2 linked regions of the Alloalcanivorax dieselolei B5 genome follow. The protein of the gene in region 1 interacts with the protein of each later gene in a pairwise test. Links are inferred from orthologs where the notes say so. Each region holds a gene or a part of one and is shown in the gene's direction. Other genes may lie near its edges. The genes, in order: def and B5T_RS13030.

Region 1 (7,987 bases):
ACGTCCGGCCAGTTCCGGCCGCTGAGCGCTGGCGGAAGGCGGCAGGCTCTCGCCATACACATGGGAGAAATTAACCCCGCCTTTTTCAAACACTGCCCCCTCGCTGATTACCCGGCTACGGCCGCCGCCGCCTTCCGGACGCTCCCAGGCGTCCTCGATGAAGCGGGCTCCGCCGTCCTCATCCTCAAGCTCCCGGCAAATGCGGTCCTGCAGCTCAAGCAGATAGTGCTTTACCGCTTGCGGCGCCACATCGGTCATCGGCATTACTCCGTGGTTATCCCGGCGGTCGCGGAGGTCAGGCCCGCACTACCCGCCCGGTTTCCAGATCGATAATGGTGGAAGGGCGAGCCCTGGGGTCGCAGTCACCGGTGACGATGAAATCCAGCTCCGCCCCCATTGCCCGGGCGACCTGAAAGCGATTGCGGGCAGGGGGCTGGCCGGCGCGGTTGGCGCTGGTGGAAATGATCGGCGTGCCCACGGCCCGGGCCAGAGCCCGTACCAGCGGGTGCGGACTGACCCGCACCGCCACCTTGGCGTGTTCGCCGCGAACCCACTCCGGGACCGCCGGGGTGGCCGGCAGCAAGTACGTCACCGGTGCCGGCCAGATATCAGCCAGCTGCTGGCGCTGGGCTTCGCTCAGAGCGACCAGCCCGTCCAACTGGGACAGATCCGCGGCCACCATGATCAATCCTTTACGCCAGGGGCGGGATTTGATCGCCAGCAGTTTGTTCACCGCCTCACGATTGAACGGGTCGCAACCGAGGCCGTAAACGGTTTCCGTGGGGTAAGCAATTACGCCGCCCGCGTGAATGATGCGGGCCGCTGTGTCCAAGTGCAGATTCATTTAAAAAGCGCGTCGGGACGAATGGGGAGAGCCTCTCCGGTCGGCAAGTAGGATACCCGTTGTAGCGGCCATCCCGCCAGCACCGGACGGATTGCTGCCCGACAGCCTTGGCGGGTCAACCCGGCGGACGGCTCATATAGCCGCCACCGACCCGTTCGATGTACCCCTCCCGCTCCAGCTCCAGCAAGGTCGCGGTCAGCTCCGGCGGCGCCAGCCCGGAGCGCTCGCAAAGTTGGTCCAGGGTATTCACGCCGCCGATGAAATACCGCAGCAACGGCGGCGGCGTTTCAACAAGCGAAGGGCTGTGCGCCACGGTGCGATGAAAGTCCTCGAACGCCGCCAGCACATCGTCGGTACATTCCAGCCAGTTGGCCCCTTCCCGCAGCAATTTATGGCAGCCTTTGCTGAGCGGGTTATGAATGGAACCGGGAATGGCGAACACTTCCCGCCCCTGCTCGGCGGCACAGCGGGCGGTGATCAGGGAGCCACTGCGCAGCGCCGCCTCCACCACCACGACACCCAGGCTCAGGCCGCTGATGAGGCGGTTGCGTTGTGGGAAGGAGCGCCGGGAAGGCGGGCGCCCCGGGGCGAACTCACTGACCAGGGCGCCGCCGGCGGCGACGATCTCCCCGGCCAGCCGGCGATGGCGTGGCGGGTAGAGCTCGCCGGGACCGTGCCCCAGCACCGCCAGGGTGATCCCGGGGGCGGCCAAGGCGCCACGGTGGGCGGCGCCGTCCACGCCCAGGGCCAGCCCGCTGGTGACGGCGAATCCCGCCGCGGCCAGACAGCGGCTGAAACGATAGGCGTTGGCCTCCCCTTCGGCGGAGGCGCCACGGGCCCCGACCATGGCGATTTGAGGCCGCGCCAGCGCGGACACCTCGCCCAGTACCGCCAGCACCCCCGGCGCGTCCGGCAGATCCGCCAGCAGCGGCGGATAATCCTCGTCCCCCAGGGCCAGCCAGCGCCAGCCCTGAGCGGCCAGCGGTCGCCACTGCGGCTCGAGGGATTCCGGGGCCGTCAGCCAGCGCCGGCGTTCGCTCGGATTCGGCAAGCGCCCGGGCAGGGCCTCGGCATACCGGGTCAGAGGGGTTTCGTCGATGGGCCGGCGACGCAGGGCCTCGCCGAGCTGCATGGAAGCGGGGTCGAACGCCTTGGCCAACGCCAGGCGCGCAAGCTGGTCTCGCATAAAAAACGCACCTCCCTGTGCGCGTTATGGACTCTGTTGATCGGCCTGACGCCGCGGCTAGTAGCTGCCCTCCGGGCTTTCCACCACGTCGTTCATGTAAACCGGGCGTTGGGACTCCATGATCAGCCCGTAGCTGACTTTCTCGAACACCCGGAACAACACCAGGGAACCGGCGCGGGTGCGGGGCAGGCGCACCATCTCGTCCTGCTGCCGGTCCCGGACCTGCTCGCCCTGCTGGAAGATATCCAGCACATGGCCTTCCTCCATGCCTTCCCGGGCACCGCGATTGATCACCACCACGTCGTTGCGGGCGACGCTGCTGATCCGGTCGAAGAAGCGGATGATACGGCCTTCCACTTTTTCATCCGGCGCGTGCGGATACAGCAAGGCGCGCACGCGTTGATCCGGTTGCGGGAACAGCCGATCATCCACCCGCAGATCCTCGGAAGAGCGCAACACCTGCAGGGTGGCCATGTCTTCCTCGATACGCTCCACCGAGGCCAGACCCACCTGACGGGCCTCGTAGCCCAGCACTTCATCGGTGACCGGATCCACGTATTCCTCGCCCACGCGATACAGCCCATAGCGCTGTTCGGCGTTTGCCCAGCGCTGTTCCGGGTCACGGGCGTGGACGGTGTCGCCGCCGCCAAAGATGACGCGGCGATCCTGCCCGCCGAGCACATAGGGCGCGGCGGCAATGTCCGCGCGCTCCAATACCAGGGCCTGCTTGAGATAGCTCTGGATGGCGTTCATCGGAATCGCGGGAATGGCGTCCTCACGGCTCATTTCCCGTACCCTTGGCGACAGCTTCACGGTGCCGTCGGGCAACCGGCTCTGCTCACCGCTGGCGCGATCCAGTTCCAGCCGCGGTTCGCCGTCCACCCAGGACAGACGAATGGCGTCACCGGGGAAAATCAGATGCGGGTTCTTGATGGCGGGATTGACGTGCCAGATCTCGGGCCATTGCCAGGGATGTTCCAGGAAACGCCCGCTGATGTCCCAGAGAGTATCGTCTTTTTTGACGTAGTAGACGTCCGGGTGATTATCGCGCAGGGTTACGGCGGAAACGCCGGCGGCCACCACCAGCATCGCGCACGCCGCCGCCAGGCGCCGGAGCGTTTTGATCATCAGTGGTTTCCTTTTATGATTATGAGCACCCACGTTGTGGATGCATCCCCCAAATCGGCGTGAGCCGATTCTCGATACTAGCAACGTGATCATAGAGTTAGCAACCAAATCTAAAGTAGTCTGGCAATAGCAGACTAGCCGGGACCCCAAATGGCCAAACTGGAAATACTTGAATTCCCCGACCCCCGACTCCGCACCGTAGCAAAACCGGTGGAACAGGTGGATGACGCGCTTCGCAAACTGATCGACGATATGATCGAAACCATGTATGAAGCGTCCGGCATCGGCCTGGCGGCCACCCAGGTGAACGTGCATCAGCGTTTGCTGGTGATCGATGTCTCCGAGGAGCGGGATCAACCGCTGGTGTTCATCAACCCGGAGATCACCCCGCTCACCGGGGATCTTGCCCCCTATGAGGAGGGCTGCCTGTCGGTGCCCGGTTTCTACGAGCAGGTGGAGCGGCCGGCGCGGGTGATGATCAAGGCCCTGGACCGGGACGGAAATCCGTTTGAGATGGAGGCCGATGGCCTGCTCGCCACTTGCATCCAGCATGAGATCGATCATCTGGACGGCAAGCTGTTCGTGGATTACGTATCACGGCTCAAGCGTGACCGCATCAAGAAGAAACTGCAGAAGATCCACCGCCAGCAAGCCTGAGCGCCTGACAGCGCGCGCAGACTCTGACATCCATTCCCCCGGGGCGGCAGCACCGCCCCGTTTCCTGGAGACGGATCACCATCGTGGCCCATTCCGAACAGTCTTCTCCCTTACGGCTGGCCTTCGCCGGCACGCCGGACTTCGCCGCGAGCTGCCTGCAGGCGCTGCTGGACAGCCCTCACGACGTTGTCGCCGTGCTGACGCAGCCGGACCGTGGCGCCGGTCGCGGCAAGAAGGTCAAGCCGGGGCCGGTCAAAGCACTGGCGGAAAGCGCCGGCATCCCGGTTCTGCAACCCACCACCCTTAAGGACGAAGCGATCCAGACCCAACTTCGCGATCTCGGGCTGGATGCGCTGATCGTGGTCGCCTACGGCCTGATCATCCCCCAGGCGGTGCTGGATATCCCCCGGCTCGCCTGCGTCAACGTGCACGCTTCACTGCTGCCGCGCTGGCGTGGCGCGGCGCCGATCCAGCGCGCCATCATGGCCGGTGACCGGCAAAGCGGCACCACCATCATGCGCATGGACGCCGGCCTCGATACTGGCCCCATGCTGCTCGCCGAAGCGCTGGACATCGGCGACCATGAAACTGGCGGAGAACTGCACGACCGGCTGGCCGGGCAAGGCGCGCGCCTGCTGGTCACGGTGCTGGAGGATCTGCCCGGCCATTTACAGCGGGCCCAGCCGCAACCGGACGACGGCGTCACCTACGCCCACAAGCTGAGCAAGGAAGAAGCCCGCCTGGACTTCCGCCTGCCGGCGCGGGCCCTGAGCTGTCGCATTCGCGCGTTCAATCCCTGGCCGGTGTGCTGGTTTGATCTGGATGGCAAGGCGGTGCGGGTATGGGAAGCCCAGGAGTGCGACGCCGACACCACCCTGCAGGAGCCGGGCGACATCATCACCGCCGATGCCGACGGCGTGGTGGTGGCCTGCGGCGACATCGCGTTGCGGCTGCAACGAATCCAGTTGCCGGGCAAGAAGCCGATGAGCGTGGCCGAGATACTGCGCGGCCACCCGGATCTGTTCGCGCGGGGCGACCATCTTGGCTGAGGCCGCCCCCAACCCCCGTCTGGCGGCGGTACGCGCCCTCAATCGTGTGCTGCCCGGCAGCGGCGACGGCGCCAGTCTGCGCGAGGTGCTGCGCGCCCAGGCCCTGGATGGCGCCGCCGGCGGCCTGATGCGCGACCTCTGCTTTGGTGTCTGCCGCTACCTGCGCCCACTCAATCACTGGCTCAATCAACAGCTGAGCAAACCACTCAAACCCAGTGCCCAGCCGGTGCGGCTGGCGCTACTGTGCGGCCTTTACGAACTGTGGTTCAGCGACCGCGCCGATCATGCGGTGGTCAATGCCTATCCGGACCTGTGCCGCAAATTGAAAGCGGGCTGGGCCAGTGGCCTGGCCAACGCGGTGTTGCGCAAGGCCAGCCGTATTGACGCCGCCACCGCCTTCGCCGACTACCCCGACGCGGTGCGCTGGTCGCTGCCGGACTGGCTCTGGCAGCAGTGGCAAAGCGACTGGCCGGATCAGGCCGCCGCCATGGCCGAGGCCAGCCTGACGCCACCGCCGCTGACCCTGCGGGTGAATCAGCGGCACCACCACCGCGACCATTGGCTGACACAATTCGGTGACGAAGCCCGTGCCGGTGCTCTCTCTCCGTGGGCGCTGTATCTGTCGCCACCCCGCCCGGTCACCGCCCTGCCCGGTTTCGCCGAGGGCGAACTGACGGTGCAGGACGAAGCGGCGCAACTGCCGGTGACCTTGATGGCGATGCCGGACGGCGCGCGCGTGCTCGACGCCTGCGCCGCGCCCGGCGGCAAGACCGGTCAGCTGGCCGAAGCCTTTCCCGGCGCACGGCTGGTGGCACTGGACGTGTCCGAATCGCGTCTGCGTCAGGTGCGCGAGGCGCTCAAGCGCCTCGACGCCGAGGCCACCGTGCTCCAGGGTGACGCCGCCGACCCGCAAAGCTGGTGGGACGGTGAGCCGTTTGACGCCATTCTGCTGGATGCCCCCTGCTCAGCCACCGGCATCCTGCGCCGCCAGCCGGATGTGAAATGGCATCGCCGCCGCCAGGACCTGCCGGCCCTGGTGGATTTACAAGCGCGCATGCTGGATGCACTATGGCCGCTGCTGCGCCCCGGGGGTACGCTGGTGTACGCCACCTGCTCGGTGCTGCGCGCCGAAAACGATCAGCAAATCAGTGCGTTCCTCGAGCGCACCGAAGACGCCACCGAGGACACGCCGGGCATTGGCGCCGCGTCACCGGCGGCGCGGGGCTGGCAATTGCTGCCGCGGGATCAGGGGCCGGACGGTTTTTATCTGGCCCGCCTGCGCAAAACCATGGGGTGATCGGACCACGATCATGAAGATCATTATTCTGGGTGCCGGCCAGGTGGGCGGCACGTTGGCGGAGAACCTCGCCGGCGAACGCAACGATATCATCGTCATTGATACAGATGGCGAGCGCCTGCGGGAACTGGGGGACCGTCTCGACATCGGCACGGTGCAGGGCATGGGCTGCTATCCCAGCGTGCTCAAGGACGCCGGCGCCGAGGACGCCGACATGCTGATCGCGGTGACCAACTCCGACGAGGTCAACATGGTCGCCTGCCAGGTAGCCTACAGCCTGTTCCGCACCCCCACCAAGATCGCCCGCATCCGCACCGCCCATTACACCAGCCGCGCCGACAAGCTGTTTAACGAGAGCGCCATTCCCATCGACGTGATCATCAGTCCCGAGCAGGTGGTCACCGACTATATCAAGCGTCTGATCGAACATCCCGGCGCTCTGCAGGTGGTGAATTTCGCCGGCGGCCGGGTGCAGCTGGTGGCCGTGCGCGCCTATTACGGCGGCCCGCTGGTGGGCAACGAGCTGCGCGAACTGCGCAAGCACATGCCCAATGTGGATACCCGGGTGGCGGCGATTTTCCGCCGTAACCGGCCGATCATTCCGGAAGGCAACACGGTCATTGAGGCGGACGACGAAGTGTTCTTCATCGCCGCCAAGAACGACATCCGCGCGGTAATGAGCGAGCTGCGCCGGCTGGAGCACAACTACAAGCGCGTTCTCATCGCCGGCGGCGGCAACATCGGTTATCGCCTGGCGAAAAGCATCCAGCACCGCTACAACGTCAAGGTCATCGAGCGCTCACCGCAACGGGCCGACTGGCTCGGCGAAAAACTGGAGCACACCGTGGTGCTGCAGGGCCTCTCCACGGATCGCGACGAATTGCTCAAGGCCAACATTGAGAACACCGATGTGTTCTGCGCTCTGACCAACGACGACGAGGCCAACATCATGGCCTCGCTGCTGGCCAAACGCCTGGGCGCGCGCAAGGTGATGACACTGATCGCCAACCCCGCCTACGTGGACCTGGTTCAGGGCCATGACATCGACATTGCCATTTCACCGCAACAGTCCACCATCGGCAGCCTGCTCACCCATGTGCGCCGTGGTGACGTGGTCAATGTCTATTCGCTGCGCCGCGGCGCCGCCGAGGCCATCGAGGCGATTGCCCACGGCGACGCCAAATCCTCCAAGGTGGTGGGCCGCGCCATCGAGGACATCGACTTGCCGGAAGGCACCACCATTGGCGCCGTGGTACGCGGTGAACGGGTACTGATCGCCCATGACGATGTGGTGATCGAACCGAACGATCACGTGATCCTGTTCCTGATCGACCGGCGCCGTATTCGCGACGTGGAAAAACTGTTCCAGGTCGGGTTCACGTTCTTCTAGGAAACGCATGCACGCTGACACGCCAACACGCTTGCACGCTCGCAAGTGCCACTTTCCAGCCCACGTTTTTTTGCGTGTTGCGTGTTGCGTGCTGGCGTGTCAGCGAAGGAAGAAAGCATGCATTTCGCGCTGATCTCCAAAGTGCTCGGCCTGCTGCTGGTGGTGTTCAGCTTCACCATGATGCCGCCGGTGGCGGTGTCCTACTTCTATCAGGACGGCAGTGAAGGGCCGTTCCTGGCGTCCTTCGTGATCTCGTTGCTGCTCGGGCTGGTGCTGTGGCTGCCGTTCTTCCGTCACCGCGCCGAACTGCAGACCCGCGACGGCTTCCTGGTGGTGACGCTGTTCTGGTCGGTACTGGGCGTGATTGGCGGCCTGCCGTTTTTGATTTCCGCCGACACTCCGGTGGGGTTCACCGACGCGGTGTTTGAATCCGTGT
Region 2 (7,967 bases), 2.8 Mb from region 1 along the record:
TGAGCACGCGCCCTGGGCGTTGATGGATTTCGGTTTTCGCGCGGTGATCGCGCCGAGCTTCGCCGATATCTTCTACAACAACTGTTTCAAGAACGGCCTGTTGCCCATCGTGCTCTCCGAGGCGCAGATGGAAGAACTGTTTCAGGCCGAGGCGGCCAATCCCGGACTGCGTCTGACCGTGGACCTGGAAGCCCAGCAGGTGCGCACGCCGGACGGCAAGGCCTACGATTTCGACATCGATGAGTTCCGCAAACACTGCCTGCTCAACGGCCTCGACGAGATCGGCCTGACCCTGCAGGAAGCGGACACCATTCGTGCCTACGAGGAACGCCGCCGGGCCCGCGAGCCCTGGGTGTTCGCCGAGCACGCGAACCACTGATCAGGACAACACCACGGAAGCGAACCATGAGCCACATTCTGATTCTGCCGGGTGACGGCATCGGCCCGGAAATCGTCCAGGAAGCGGTGCGCGTACTGCGTGCCGCCGAGCAGCGTTTCGGCCTCGACATCAGCCTGGACGAGGCGCCGGTGGGCGGCGCCGCCTACGATTTGCACGGCGATCCGCTGCCGCAGTCCACGCTGGACAAGGCACGCGCCGCCGACGCCATTCTGTTCGGTTCCATCGGCGGTCCCAAGTGGGACACCATCGAACGGGACAAGCGCCCCGAGCGTGGCCTGCTGCGGCTGCGCTCCTCGCTGGGCCTGTTCGCCAATCTGCGCCCGGCGATTCTGTTCCCGCAACTGGCGGACGCCTCCTCGCTGAAACCGGAAGTGGTGTCGGGCCTGGATATTCTCATCGTCCGTGAACTGACCGGCGGCATCTATTTCGGCCAGCCGCGCGGTATCCGTGAGGAGAACGGCGAGCGGGTCGGCTTCAACACCGACGTTTATTCCGAATCGGAAATGCGCCGTATCGCCAAGGTGGCGTTCGAACTGGCCGGCCAGCGCAACAACAAGGTCTGCTCGGTGGACAAGGCCAATGTGCTGGAAGTCACCGAGCTGTGGAAAGAGGTGGTCACCGACGCCGCCAAGGACTACCCGAATATCGAACTTTCCCATATGTACGTGGACAACGCCGCCATGCAACTGGTGCGCGCGCCGAAACAGTTCGACGTGATCGTCACCGGCAACCTGTTCGGTGACATCCTCTCCGATGAAGCCGCCATGCTCACCGGCTCCATCGGCATGCTGCCCTCCGCGTCCCTGGACGAAAACCGCAAGGGCCTGTACGAACCCTGCCACGGCTCGGCGCCGGATATCGCCGGCCAGGGCATCGCCAACCCGCTGGCCACCATCATGTCGCTGGCCATGCTGATGCGCTACAGTCTGGAGCGCGGCGACGTGGCGGATGCGATCCAGGCCGCGGTGGAGCAGGTTCTCGACCAGGGGCTGCGTACCGCGGATATTTACACCGAGGGCACGCGCAAAGTGAGCACCGAGGAAATGGGCGCCGCCGTGGCCGAAGCACTGGCTCGCGGTTGATCGGCGCCTGAACCCATAGATTAAGAAGGGGCAACCCCTTCGGGAGACAAGTCTCAATGAAGAAAGTCGGTTTTATCGGCTGGCGTGGCATGGTCGGTTCCGTATTGATGGACCGCATGCGTGAGGAAAACGATTTCCAGGACATCGAACCGGTGTTCTTCTCCACCTCCCAGGTGGGCCAGGCCGGCCCGGATGTGGGCAAGGAAATTCCGGCGCTGGGCGACGCCAAAAGCGTCGATGAGCTGAAAAAACTGGACGTCATCGTCACCTGCCAGGGCGGCGACTACACCAATGAGGTGTATCCCAAACTGCGCGAAGCCGGCTGGCAGGGTTACTGGATCGACGCCGCCTCCGCGCTGCGCATGCAGGACAACAGCGTCATCGTGCTGGACCCGGTGAACCGCAAGGTGATCGACCAGGCGCTGGACAACGGCGTCAAGGATTACGTCGGCGGCAACTGCACCGTGAGCCTGATGCTGATGGCCCTGGGCGGTTTGTTCAACGCCGGTCTGGTGGAGTGGGCCAGCGCCCAGACCTACCAGGCGGCCTCCGGCGCCGGCGCCCAGAACATGCGCGAGCTGATCGCGCAGATGGGCACCATCCACGGTGCCGTGGCGGACAAACTGGCGGACCCGGCCAGTGCCATTCTCGACATTGATCGTCAGGTGGCGGACACCATGCGTTCCAGCGATCTGCCGCAACAGCATTTCGGCGCGCCGCTGGCCGGCTCGTTGCTGCCGTGGATCGACAAGGAAATGGAAAACGGCCAGAGCAAGGAAGAATGGAAAGCCCAGGCCGAGACCAACAAGATCCTCGGGCGCGGCGACCAACCGATCCCGCTGGACGGCACCTGTGTGCGCATCGGTGCCATGCGCTGCCACGCCCAGGCGCTGACCGTCAAACTGACCAGGGATGTGCCGCTGGACGAAGTCCATGCGCTGCTCAGCGAAGCCAACGATTGGGTGAAAGTGGTGCCCAACGAGAAAGAGGCGACGCTGCGTGATCTGACGCCGACGGCGGTAACCGGCACCTTGACCGTTCCGGTGGGGCGCCTGCGCAAGCTGAACATGGGCGGCGAATACCTCAACGCCTTCACCGTCGGTGATCAGTTGCTGTGGGGCGCCGCCGAGCCGCTGCGCCGCATGCTGCGGATTCTGCTGGAAAGATAAATATCGCTGGCACGCTTGCACGCCGGCACGCTGGCACGCTAAAACCCGGGGGGCGTTGCACGACCCTCATGAGCCGGGTTTGGCGTGTTGGCGTGCCGGCGTGTTGCGTGTAAGCGCTGTTCCCAACCATGGGACGGCAGTCGTCCTGGAGGAAAATGCAATGTCGATGGAACCCGGATTGGCGGTGGTTGGTGCCACCGGCCTGGTGGGCGATGCCCTGCTGGAGCAACTGGCGCAGCACAAGGTGCCTTACGGAGAGCTGTTCCTGCTGGCCTCCGAAGAGAGCGAAGGCAAGTCGTTGCGGGTGGGCGGCCGTTCGCTGACGGTGCAGCGGCTGGATGGCTTCGACTTCTCCCGCGTGGCGCTGGTGGTGTTCGCCGCCGGCGCCGCGGTGTCCCAGGAATGGGCGCCGCGCGCGGTGGATGCCGGAGCCATGGTCCTGGACCTGTCGCCGGCGTTTCGCTACGAGCCGGACGTGCCGTTGCTGGTGGCCGGGGTCAACGACGAACAGATTCCCGCCGCCCGCGAGCGTAACCTGGCCGCCGCCGCCGACGCCGCCACCGTGCAACTGATGTTGGCGTTGAAGCCGCTGATGGCGATCTCCGAATTGCAGCGGGTCACGGTGACCCAGTTGCAAGCCGCCTCCTCCTCGGGGCGCAATGGCGTGGAGCGTCTGGCCCGCCAGAGCGCGCGTTTGCTCAATGGCATGGAGGCCAGCGAAGGCGCGGAACCGCAATACGCCTTCAATCTGCTGCCTACCGTCGGGCGTCCGCAGGACAACGGCTATACCAGCGAGGAATTGAAACTGATGCTGGAAGCCCGGCGGGTGCTCGGACGCCCGGACCTGGCCGTGGATGTCAGCTGTGTGCAGGTGCCGGTGTTCCACGGCCTTTCTCAGGTGGTGGTGGTGCGTGGCAGCTTGCCCATCGGCTTGGCTCAGGCACAGGCCTGCTGGGACGAGGCGCCGGGTCTGGCCCAGGATGACGGCGGTGAGGGCGATGGTGCCTCCCCGGTGCGGCAGGTGAAGGAAGAGCCGCTGGTGCGGCTGGCCCGCGCCCGGGAAGACGTGGACGGGCAGGGCGAACTGAGCTTCTGGACCGTGGCCGATAACATCAAGGCCGGCGCCGCCCGCAATGCCGTCCTGCTGGTGGAGCAACTGCTCGCCGGAGCGTGAGCCCGCATGCACACCATTCGCTGCCAAGGCGGCTTCCCACGGACCAGACCACTCAGCCCCTGTAGGAGCCAGCCCTGCTGGCGAATGAGGGCCCGGCAAAAGATTCGCCAGCAGGGCTGGCTCCTACAAAGGCCTTGTAGCGACGTGTATGCGGGCCAGAGGCAATTCGCGGGCAAAGGAAGTGCTTACCCCCTCGACAACCCCCATCCCACCAGAATAAAGTCGTAGCTCTCGGGCCGCCCTGACGGCTCGGGATGGGGGCGTTTCAATTCACGGTTGGGCGCGCATTTTTCCGAAAAAACCATGAAAAATGCGCACTTACTAGCAATATGTGACGCAGTTTCTAGGTTTATACCCCGTCGTCGGGCACAATCGAATGCGGACTTTCTGACCAGAGCGTCTCAGAATAAGGTTTGTTTTCTCTGGATTGTTCCAGACCTTATTCCGAGACTCGCGGAAAGAAATCCGCAGCGTGCCTGCCGGCTCAGAGGGCGGGGAATACAGAATAAGTAACTGGGGTTCAACCACATGCTCCGAAAATTTGGCATAGGGTTTGTCGCGCTGGCGGCGATGACGCCGGGGCTTGCGGCTGCTCTGGGGGTGGGGGAATACGAGCTTAACTCCTATCTGAACCAGCCGCTGGAGATGGACGTCGTCCTGCATGAAACCGGACGGCTGTCGACAGAGGAAATCGTGGTCAATCTGGCCCCGCAAGCGGAATTCGACACCGCCGGGGTGGAGCGCGGCTATTTCCTCAATGATTTGACTTTCGAGGTGACCTTCACCGGCGAGGGCGACGGGGTGCTGCACATCCGTTCCCGCCAGCCGGTGCGTGAGCCCTATCTCAACTTCCTGGTGGAAATCCTCTGGCCCACCGGCCGTCTGGTGCGCGAATACACCGTATTGCTGGATCCGCCCAGCTACGATGCCGGTGGTGAGGCGGTCAGTGCCGCCCAGGTTCAACCGGCGCCGGTGCCGGTTCTGCCGCAAGCGGAGCCGAAGACGGAACCGGCACCGCCCGCGCCGGAGCCCGAAGCCCTGGCGCCCGCCGTCAGTGACCAGGAGACGGAAGGAGAACCAGGAGACGAGACGGAAACCGCCGCCGAGCCGGTGGCCGAATCCGCGGAACCGAAGCCGGAACCGGAGCAAGCGGAAGCGGACTCGGACCAGGGCGGCACCGCCAGCGGCGCGACACCGGGGCGTGGCACTCTGAACGAAAGCAATGACCGCTACCGGGTGCGCTCGTCCGATACCCTGTGGCGCATCGCCGCTGATCACCGCCCCGGCGGCGGGGTCTCCGTCCAGCAGATGATGATGGCGATTCAGGAGATGAACCCGGAAGCCTTCATCGACGGCAACATCAATCTGGTGCGGGAAGGCGCGGTGCTGCGGCTGCCCAGCGAACGTCAGGCGGCGGCGATCGCCAGCAGCGAAGCCATGCGGCGGGTAGCCGATCAGACCAGCGAATGGCGCCAGCGGCGGGCGGCTAGCACCAATGCGGAGGAAACGCTGGCGGCGGCGCAACTGGATGCCACCGAGCAAAGCGATGCCGCGCCAGTGGAGCAGGAAGACGATGGTGGCCGGGTCACGCTGGTGGCGCCGGATGCCACCGCCGCCGCCCGTGACGGTGATGGCACTGGCGATGATGGCGAGGCGGCCACCGCCGCGCTGCAGAACGAACTGGCTATCCGTGACGAGAATCTGGACCGGCTGAGCCGGGAAAACAATGAGCTGCGCAGCCGCATCGATGAGCTTGACGAGCAACTGGGCACCAGTGGCGAAATGCTGCGTCTGCAAAACGAGAAGATCGCGGCGCTTCAGGAGGCCTTGCGGCAGCTTCGGGAAGGCGAGGGCGATGGCAATGTGGATGAGGCATTGCTCGCGCCTGCGCGGATAACCCCCGCGGAGATAACCCCTGAGCAACGGGCCCCGGGAGAGCCGGCGTCAGCGGAAACAGAGGACCCGGCGGCGGCCACCTCGCCGCCGGCCGACTCCGCCGCCATGGACTCTTCTACTATGGACTCTTCTACTATGGAGAGGCCCGACGGCGCCGCCGAGGCCGCGCCGAAACCTCTGTCCCAACCGGCAAGCGGCGCTGACAGTGCCGCTTCCGTGCGTCCGCTGCCGCCGGCAACCGAGCCCGCCGCCCCGGCGTCCTCCGGCTGGCTGGACTGGGTGATGCGCAATCTGCTGTATCTGGGGGCCGCCGTGGCGGCGCTGTTGCTGCTTCTGCTGCTGGCATTGCGCCGCCGCCAGGGCGGCAAGGGTGACCCGGAGGAGGACGCTTTGCCGCCATTGATGCCGCTGACGGATGACGGCGACAACGAAGACCAAGGGCCGTCCGGGCAGGACCCGATGGTGGCGCGGACCGGCGCCGGCGACGTCGATGAAGAGGATGAATCCCGTACCGCCGCGGCCGCCAGTCAGGATCCGCTGGAAGAGGTGGAAGTCTATGTGGCCTATGGCCGCTACCCGCAGGCGGCGGATTTCCTCCGTAATGAAATCAATCAGGCGCCGGGCCGTAACGATTTGAAAGTGCGGCTGCTGGAAGTGCTCAACGAGATGGGGGATCAGGCGGCGTTCCGGCAGCAGGCGGCGCTGTACGCCGGCACCGCGGTGGAACTGGACCGAGCCATCGAACGGCTGGGCGGTGGCGGGCAGGCCGGCACGGACGAGTCCGCCCCGTTATCCCTGGACGATCTGGAACTGGATCTGGCCGGTGATTTCAGCGCGCCGGCCCCGTCGGAGCACGATCAGCACGGGGCAGGGGAAGAGGACCCGCTCAATCTGGATGACTTCGAGTTCAGTCTGGACGATGACAAGGCGCCGCCGAGCGAGGCCGATGACGACGAACCGGTGCTGATCGACGACGACCCGGAAGAGGCCTTGGCCCTGGACGAGGAGCCGTTGACCCATTCCACGCTGACGGTCCGGGACGATACCCCGGTGAGTTCGGATGGCCTGGATCTGGATGATCTGGATTTTTCTTCCGGCGCGGATGACACCGACGACAGCGATGACATCGAGGGCCTGGAGCTGGACTCGACGCCGGTGGACGCCGTTCGGGAGGAACCGGTGGCCGGGACGACGCCTTCAGGATCGGACTCGCTGGAGTTCCAACTGGACGACCTGGAACTGGAATGGGACGGCGACAAGGCCGAGCCCGCTGCCGAGTCGGTCCCTGCGCCGGCCTCCGAACTGGAGAGCGACGACCAGGGCGAAGTGGGCATTGAGGATCAGGGGGATGACACCTTCGAATTCTCCCTGGATGGCCTGGATCTGGACGATGCCGGTGCCGATGAAACTCCGGAGGAGGCGATCGAACTGACCGAGCCGGCGGCCGCCGAGGCCGGCACGGAGGCGTTCGGGGACCAGGCCTTCGAGGCTCCGGCGCCTGCTGAACCGCCGGCCAGCGAAGTTCAGGAACCGGCCGCGCCGGTGGCCGCCGACGAGGACGATGATTTCGACTTCCTGGCGGAAACCGATGAGAACGCCACCAAGCTGGATCTGGCCCGCGCCTACATCGAGATGGGGGACATGGAAGGCGCCCGGGATATCCTTAACGAGGTGATCAGCGAAGGCAGTGACAGCCAGCGGGACGATGCCCGCCAGTTGCTGGAGCGCGTCGAGTAAGGCGTATTACGTGTAAGCGAAAACGCCGTTCTGTAAAAAAAGGGGGCGATGCCGTAAGGTATCGCCCCTTCCTTTTGGCGTGAAAAAACAGGCCCATCATGACCCGGATCGCGTTGGCGGTGGAATACGATGGCAGCCGTTTCCATGGGTGGCAGACCCAGGCGGACGGCGTACGCACGGTGCAGTGGCACCTGGAGCAGGCCCTGTCGCGGGTGGCGGATCATCCGGTGACGCTGATCTGTGCCGGCCGCACCGATACCGGTGTGCATGCTACCGGCCAGGTGTGCCATTTCGATTCAAACGCCAATCGCGACATGAAGGCCTGGGTCATGGGCGGCAACCGCTTTTTGCCCGACGACGTGGCGATTCGCTGGGCGGTGCCGGTGAGCGACGACTTTCACGCCCGTTTCAGTGCCTTCCGGCGCTGCTATCGCTACGTGATTTACAATGCCGGCGCGCCGCCGGCGCTGTTCCGCCGTCAGGTCACCTGGAACCACCGGCCGCTGGAT

What was found.
Region 2: the proteins of def (region 1) and B5T_RS13030 interact in binary tests that used the Escherichia coli proteins (3 or more experiments, as listed by UniProt). The link is inferred for Alloalcanivorax dieselolei B5 from one-to-one orthologs.

What each region holds. Positions count from the first base shown.
Region 1 is NC_018691.1:121,355-129,341, reverse strand. Bases 2,122-5,061 are described here. They hold def (peptide deformylase), read left to right. Parts: upstream 2,122-3,308; coding sequence 3,309-3,815; downstream 3,816-5,061. Other genes in these bases: rsmB (16S rRNA (cytosine(967)-C(5))-methyltransferase RsmB), read left to right, coding at 4,857-5,061; fmt (methionyl-tRNA formyltransferase), read left to right, coding at 3,899-4,864; B5T_RS00590 (LysM peptidoglycan-binding domain-containing protein), read right to left, coding at 2,122-3,158. Outside these bases: hemF (oxygen-dependent coproporphyrinogen oxidase), read right to left, coding at 1-258; B5T_RS00600 (L-threonylcarbamoyladenylate synthase), read right to left, coding at 296-844; DNA-processing protein DprA, read right to left, coding at 960-2,030; more of B5T_RS00590, read right to left, coding at 2,088-2,121; more of rsmB, read left to right, coding at 5,062-6,161; Trk system potassium transporter TrkA, read left to right, coding at 6,175-7,551; B5T_RS00565 (TrkH family potassium uptake protein), read left to right, coding at 7,669-7,987. UniProt on the Escherichia coli protein: Removes the formyl group from the N-terminal Met of newly synthesized proteins. Requires at least a dipeptide for an efficient rate of reaction. N-terminal L-methionine is a prerequisite for activity but the enzyme has broad specificity at other positions.
Region 2 is NC_018691.1:2,928,634-2,936,600, reverse strand. The notes cover bases 1,899-4,818. They hold B5T_RS13030 (aspartate-semialdehyde dehydrogenase), read left to right. Parts: upstream 1,899-2,811; coding sequence 2,812-3,825; downstream 3,826-4,818. Other genes in these bases: B5T_RS13025 (FimV/HubP family polar landmark protein), read left to right, coding at 4,354-4,818; asd (aspartate-semialdehyde dehydrogenase), read left to right, coding at 1,899-2,651. Outside these bases: leuD (3-isopropylmalate dehydratase small subunit), read left to right, coding at 1-379; leuB (3-isopropylmalate dehydrogenase), read left to right, coding at 406-1,482; more of asd, read left to right, coding at 1,539-1,898; more of B5T_RS13025, read left to right, coding at 4,819-7,458; tRNA pseudouridine(38-40) synthase TruA, read left to right, coding at 7,557-7,967.